2 linked regions of the Kaistia algarum genome follow. Each later gene encodes a partner of the first gene's protein in a complex. Links are inferred from orthologs where the notes say so. Each region holds a gene or a part of one and is shown on either strand. Other genes may lie near its edges.

Evidence for each region.
Region 2: the proteins of rimM (region 1) and rpsS are in contact, whole or in part, in a crystal structure (PDB 3A1P), measured with the Thermus thermophilus proteins. The link is inferred for Kaistia algarum from one-to-one orthologs. Residues at the interface, in WP_008632437.1 of Thermus thermophilus: Val4, Glu5, Ile6, Gly7, Arg8, Arg22, Gly23, Glu24, Val26, Leu84, Glu85, Glu86, Gly87, Arg88, Tyr89, Tyr90, Tyr91, Phe92, Leu94, Asp111, Ile112, Leu113, Asp114, Ala115, Gly116, Ala117, Gln118, Asp119, Val120, Ile122; in WP_011173711.1 of Thermus thermophilus: Lys28, Arg29, Leu30, Lys32, Thr48, Gln56, His57, Val58, Pro59, Val60, Tyr61, Thr63, Met66, Glu73, Phe74, Pro76, Thr77, Arg78, Arg81, His83, Gly84, Lys85, Glu86, Ala87, Lys88, Ala89, Thr90, Lys91, Lys92, Lys93.

What each region holds. Positions count from the first base shown.
Region 1 is NZ_JAPKNJ010000001.1:2,339,729-2,342,720, reverse strand. It holds rimM (ribosome maturation factor RimM), read left to right. Parts: upstream 1-1,216; coding sequence 1,217-1,768; downstream 1,769-2,992. Other genes in the region: rplU (50S ribosomal protein L21), read left to right, coding at 2,634-2,951; trmD (tRNA (guanosine(37)-N1)-methyltransferase TrmD), read left to right, coding at 1,765-2,487; rpsP (30S ribosomal protein S16), read left to right, coding at 806-1,168; ffh (signal recognition particle protein), read left to right, coding at 1-756. UniProt on the Escherichia coli protein: One of at least 4 proteins (Era, RbfA, RimM and RsgA/YjeQ) that assist in the late assembly stage of the 30S ribosomal subunit.
Region 2 is NZ_JAPKNJ010000002.1:2,426-5,356, forward strand. The notes cover bases 4-2,842. They hold rpsS (30S ribosomal protein S19), read left to right. Parts: upstream 4-1,203; coding sequence 1,204-1,482; downstream 1,483-2,842. Other genes in these bases: rplD (50S ribosomal protein L4), read left to right, coding at 4-42; OSH05_RS13300 (50S ribosomal protein L23), read left to right, coding at 39-332; rplB (50S ribosomal protein L2), read left to right, coding at 355-1,191; rplV (50S ribosomal protein L22), read left to right, coding at 1,484-1,864; rpsC (30S ribosomal protein S3), read left to right, coding at 1,864-2,580. Outside these bases: more of rplD, read left to right, coding at 1-3; more of rplP, read left to right, coding at 2,843-2,931. UniProt on the Escherichia coli protein: In the E.coli 70S ribosome in the initiation state it has been modeled to contact the 23S rRNA of the 50S subunit forming part of bridge B1a; this bridge is broken in the model with bound EF-G.

The DNA of each region.
Region 1 (2,992 bases):
GTCACCGGCAAGCCGATCAAGCTGCTCGGCACCGGCGAGAAGGCCGATGCGCTGGAGGATTTCCATCCCGGCCGCATCGCCAACCGCATCCTCGGCATGGGCGACATCGTCTCGCTCGTCGAGAAGGCGGCGCAGAACATCGACATGGAGCAGGCGAAGAAGGCCGCGGAGAAGATGCGAAAGGGCATCTTCGACCTCGACGACCTCGCCGACCAGCTCCGCCAGATGGAAAAGATCGGCGGCATGTCGGGCATGCTCGGCATGATGCCCGGCGTCGGCAAGATCAAGAAGCAGATGGAAGGCGCCAATCTCGACGATGGCATGCTGAAGCGCCAGGTCGCGATCATCTCGTCGATGACGAAGGCCGAGCGCCGCAATCCGGACCTGCTCAAGGCAAGCCGCAAGAAGCGGGTGGCGGCCGGCTCCGGCACCAAGGTCGAGGAAATCAACCGCCTGCTCAAGATGCACCGCCAGATGGCCGACATGATGAAGGCCATGGGTAAGCAGAAGGGCGGCGGCGTGCTCGGCAAGATGATGGGCGCGCTCGGCGGTGGCGGCATGGGCGGCATGCCCAATGTCGATCCGGCCGAACTTGAAAAGCTCGCCAAGCAGATGGGCGGCGGCGCCGGCGGATTGCCGCCCGGCCTCTCCCAGGGTCTCTCGCAGGGATTGGGCAGGGGTCTGCCCGGTCTCGGCGGCCCGAAGCTCCCCGGCCTCGGCGGCGGTTTCCCCGGATTCCCGGGAAAGAAGAAATAGGCGCCATAGCGCCAGTCACAATTCAGTTTCGTTCGAAAGGAAGAAGAAAATGTCCCTCAAGATCCGTCTCGCCCGCGCTGGCGCCAAGAAGCGTCCGTTCTACCGCATCGTCATCGCCGACGCCCGCGCTCCCCGCGACGGCCGCTTCATCGAGCGTATCGGCTCCTTCGATCCGATGCTGGCCAAGGACCACGCCAACCGCGTCGTTCTCGACGTCGAGCGCGCTAAGCACTGGCTGTCGATGGGTGCGCAGGCGACCGACCGTGTCGAGCGCTTTCTGGACGCCGCCGGTCTCCTGAAGCGCGAAGTGCGCAACAACCCGAAGCAGGCCCTCCCCGGCAAGAAGGCGCAGGAGCGCGCCGCCGAGAAGGCCAAGAAGGCCGAAGCCGCTGCGGCCGCCGTTGCCGAGTAAGGTTCCCCCGCTCCCTCTCCACGGAGAGGGAGCGCCAGGAAGGCTCGGATGACAGGTTCGGAGAAGATCCTCCTCGGCCAGTTCGGCGCCGCGCACGGCATTCGCGGCGAGGTGAAGGTCAACGCCTATACGGAGGATCCGCTCGGCCTTGCCGATTACGGTCCGCTGACGATGGGTGACGGCCGCGTCGTCGAGATCACCAACCTGCGTGCGCAGGGCGAGGCCATCATCGCCCGCGTCAAGGGTATCGGCGACCGGAACGGCGCCGAGACGCTCCGCAATCAAAAGCTCTTCGTCGACCGCGCGCTCCTGCCGGCGCTCGACGAGGAGGATGATTTCTACCATGCCGACCTGATCGGCCTCGAAGCCGAACTCGAAGACGGCACGGCCTTCGGCCGGATCCTCGCCGTGCAGAATTTCGGCGCCGGCGACCTGATCGAGGTCGAACCGGCTGGCGGCGGCCGCTCGTTCTATCTGCCCTTCACCCGTGCCGTCGCACCGGTGGTCGACATAAGGGGCAAGCGGATCGTCATCGTCCCGCCGCCGGAGGTCGAGGCGCGGGAAGAGGGCGGCGAAGGCGAGGCGGAGGAGGCACCGTGAGTTCCAGCGCGCCGTGGCGCGCCACGGTACTCACGCTGTACCCCGACATGTTTCCCGGTCCGCTGGGAACCTCGCTCTCCGGCAAGGCCCTCGCGGAGGGCATCTGGTCGCTGGAAACGCGAGACATCCGCGCCTCGGCGACCTCGCGCCATCGCAATGTTGACGACACGCCGGCTGGCGGCGGGCCGGGTATGGTCATGCGCGCCGACATCGTCGCCGCAGCCATTGATGCCGCCATCCCCGAACCTGACGGGCGCCCACGCCTGCTGATGAGCCCGCGCGGCCGTCCGCTCGACCAGGCGCGGGTGCGCCAGCTGGCCGCCGGCACCGGCGCGCTCGTTCTCTGCGGCCGTTTCGAGGGCGTCGACGAGCGGGTGATCGAGGCGCGCGGGCTCGAGGAGGTCTCGATCGGCGACTACGTCCTCTCCGGCGGCGAGCTGGGCGCCATGGTGCTCCTGGACGCCGTCGTGCGCCTACTGCCCGGCGTCATGGGCGCCAGCACGTCGGGCGATGAGGAGAGCTTCGAGGGCGGCCTGCTCGAATATCCGCATTTCACCCGCCCCCGCGAATGGGAAGGCCGCAGCATTCCCGAGATATTGCTCTCCGGCGACCATGCGGCGATCGCCCGCTGGCGCCGCGCCGAGGCCGAGCGCATTACCCGCGAGCGCCGACCGGACCTCTTCGCCGGCTACGCGCAAAACGCAGGAAATCGGCGCTGAACGGCCACTCCGGCTTGACAGAAACGGCTCTACCCGTATAAGAGCGGCCGATCACGGCTCGCCATAGCGGCTCAGCCGTTTTTCATGTTGAAACCTGACTGAAAGAAGCCGGCCCTTTGAGGCTGAGCTGAACAACGGAAAGAACAATGTTCGCAGTCATCAAAACGGGCGGCAAGCAGTATCGCGTTGCCGCCAATGACGAGCTCAAGGTCGAGCTGCTCACCGGCGAAGCCGGCGACACCGTGACCTTCGATGAAGTGCTGCTGGTCGGCGGCGAAGACGGCACTACCGTCGGCGCTCCGCTGGTTGCAGGCGCAACGGTCACCGGCGAGATCGTCGACCAGATGCGCACGCGCAAGATCCTTGTGTTCAAGAAGCGTCGGCGCCAGAATTCGAAGCGCAGCCGCGGCCACCGTCAGCATCTGACCGTCGTCAAGATCACCGGGATCTCGGCGGGCGCCTGAGCGGCGGCCAACGCCTCGCCTTCGGGCGCGGCTTGAGACGA
Region 2 (2,931 bases), on another replicon or contig:
ACCAAGGCCGCGGTCGAAGCGCTGCAGGAGCGGTTCAAGTGAGCAATCCGACGCATTACGACATCATCCGCAGCCCGGTGCTCAGCGAAAAGTCGACGATTGCGACGGAGCAGAGCAAGGTTGTCTTCAACGTCCTGAAGAGCGCGACGAAGCCGCAGATCAAGGCTGCTGTCGAGGCGCTGTTCAAGGTCAAGGTGACGGGCGTCAACACGCTGGTTCGCAAGGGCAAGGTGAAGCGGTTCCGCGGCATCATCGGTAAGCAGAGCGACGTCAAGAAGGCGATCGTGACGCTGGCCGAGGGTCAGTCGATCGACGTTTCGACCGGTCTCTGAGCAAGAAGAATAGGCTGAAGCCATGGCTCTCAAGCATTACAAGCCGACTACGCCGGGACAGCGCCAGCTTGTGCTCGTCGACCGTTCGGAGCTCTATGCCGGCAAGCCGGTCAAGGGGCTGACCGTTGGTCTGCGTCAGAGCGGCGGTCGCAACAATCTCGGCCGTGTCACGGCCTATGGTCGCGGCGGTGGACATAAGCGTGCCTACCGCATCGTCGATTTCAAGCGCCGCAAGCTGGATGTTCCGGCCGTGGTCGATCGGATCGAGTATGATCCGAATCGCACAGCCTTCATCGCGCTGATCAAGTACGAGGATGGCGAGCTCAGCTACATCCTGGCGCCGCAGCGTTTGGCTGTCGGTGACACGGTGATCTCGAGCGCCCAGGCCGACGTCAAGCCCGGCAATTGCATGCCGCTCGGCGCGATGCCGGTCGGCACCATCGTCCACAATGTCGAGATGAAGCCCGGCAAGGGTGGTCAGATCGCCCGTTCGGCCGGTGCCTATGCGCAGTATGTCGGCCGCGATGGCGGCATGGCGATCCTGCGTCTGAATTCGGGCGAGCAGCGTCTCGTCAGCCAGGCCTGTGTCGCGACCGTTGGTGCGGTTTCGAACCCAGACCACGCGAATATCTCGATCGGCAAGGCTGGCCGCAACCGCTGGCTCGGCAAGCGCCCGAGTGTTCGCGGCGTCGCGATGAACCCGGTCGACCATCCGCATGGCGGCGGCGAAGGCCGCACCTCGGGCGGCCGTCATCCGGTCACGCCATGGGGCAAGCCGACCAAGGGCAAGAAGACCCGTAACAACAAGTCGACCGACAAGTTCATCGCGCGCAGCCGTCATCTGCGCAAGAGCAAGTAAGAGAGGCTTTCCATGTCGCGTTCCATCTGGAAAGGCCCGTTTGTCGACGGTTATCTCCTCCGCAAGGCCGAGAAGAGCCGCTCTTCGGGCCGCGGTGAGGTGATCAAGATCTGGAGCCGGCGTTCGACGGTTCTGCCCCAGTTCGTGGGCCTGACCTTCGGCGTCTATAACGGCCAGAAGCACATCCCGGTTATCGTCAACGAGGACATGGTCGGCCATAAGTTCGGCGAGTTCTCGCCGACGCGGACCTATTACGGTCATACGGCCGACAAGAAGGCGAAGAGGAAGTAAGATGGGCAAGCCGAAGCGCGAACGCGCGCTGAAGGACACCGAGGCGCGCGCGATCACGCGCATGATCCGTGTCTCTCCGCGCAAGCTCAATCTCGTCGCCCAGCTGATCCGGGGCAAGAAGGCCAGCGCCGCTCTGGCGGACCTGACCTTCTCGGAGAAGCGCATTGCTCGCGACGTGAAGAAGACGTTGGAATCGGCGATCGCCAACGCCGAGAACAACCATGATCTCGACGTCGACGCGCTCGTCGTTTCGGAAGCCTTCGTCGGCAAGGCGATGGTCATGAAGCGCTGGTCGCCCCGCGCCCGTGGCCGTGTCGGCCGGATCGAGAAGCCGTTTTCGCATCTGACGATCGTCGTGCGTGAAGCTGAGGAGGCCGCCTGATGGGCCAGAAAGTCAATCCGATCGGCCTGCGGCTCGGCATCAACCGGACCTGGGACAGCCGCTGGTTCGCCAACAAGGGCGAATATGGCAAGCTGCTTCACGAGGACCAGAAGATCCGCGAAGTCCTGATGAAGGACCTGAAGCAGGCTGCGGTCTCGAAGATCGTGATCGAGCGTCCGCACAAGAAGTGCCGCGTGACGATTCACTCTGCCCGTCCGGGCATCGTGATCGGCAAGAAGGGCGCCGATATCGACAAGCTGCGCAAGACCGTCAGCAAGCTGACCGACAGCGAAGTGCACATCAATATCGTCGAAGTGCGCAAGCCTGAGATCGATGCGACCCTGGTCGCGGCTTCGATCGCCCAGCAGCTCGAGCGCCGCGTGGCGTTCCGCCGTGCGATGAAGCGTTCGGTCCAGTCGGCGATGCGCCTTGGTGCCGAAGGCATCCGTATCAACGCGTCGGGCCGTCTCGGCGGCGCCGAGATTGCGCGTCTGGAATGGTACCGCGAGGGCCGGGTTCCGCTGCATACGTTGCGCGCCGATATTGATTACGGGACGGCGACGGCGCATACGGCGTACGGCACGTGTGGAATCAAGGTTTGGATCTTCAAGGGTGAAATCCTTGAGCATGATCCGATGGCGTCCGAGCGGCGTCAGACCGAAGGCAATGAACAGGGCTCCGGCTCCGGCGGCCGTCGTCGCGACAACGCGGCGTAAGGTCGGACCGGCTGAAGTCTAGAGAGAACGAAAATGCTGCAACCGAAGCGCACCAAGTTCCGTAAGCAGTTCAAGGGCCGCATCCATGGCTTGTCCAAGGGTGGCACGGACCTGAACTTCGGCGGATTCGGCCTCAAGGCCCTCGAGCCGGAGCGCATCACCGCGCGGCAGATCGAGGCGGCTCGCCGCGCGATCACCCGCGCCATGAAGCGCGCCGGTCGCGTATGGATCCGCGTGTTCCCGGACGTTCCGGTGACGGCGAAGCCGACCGAAGTCCGCATGGGCAAGGGAAAGGGCGCTCCGGAATACTGGGCGTCCCGCGTCAAGCCGGGTCGGATCATGTTTGAGGTC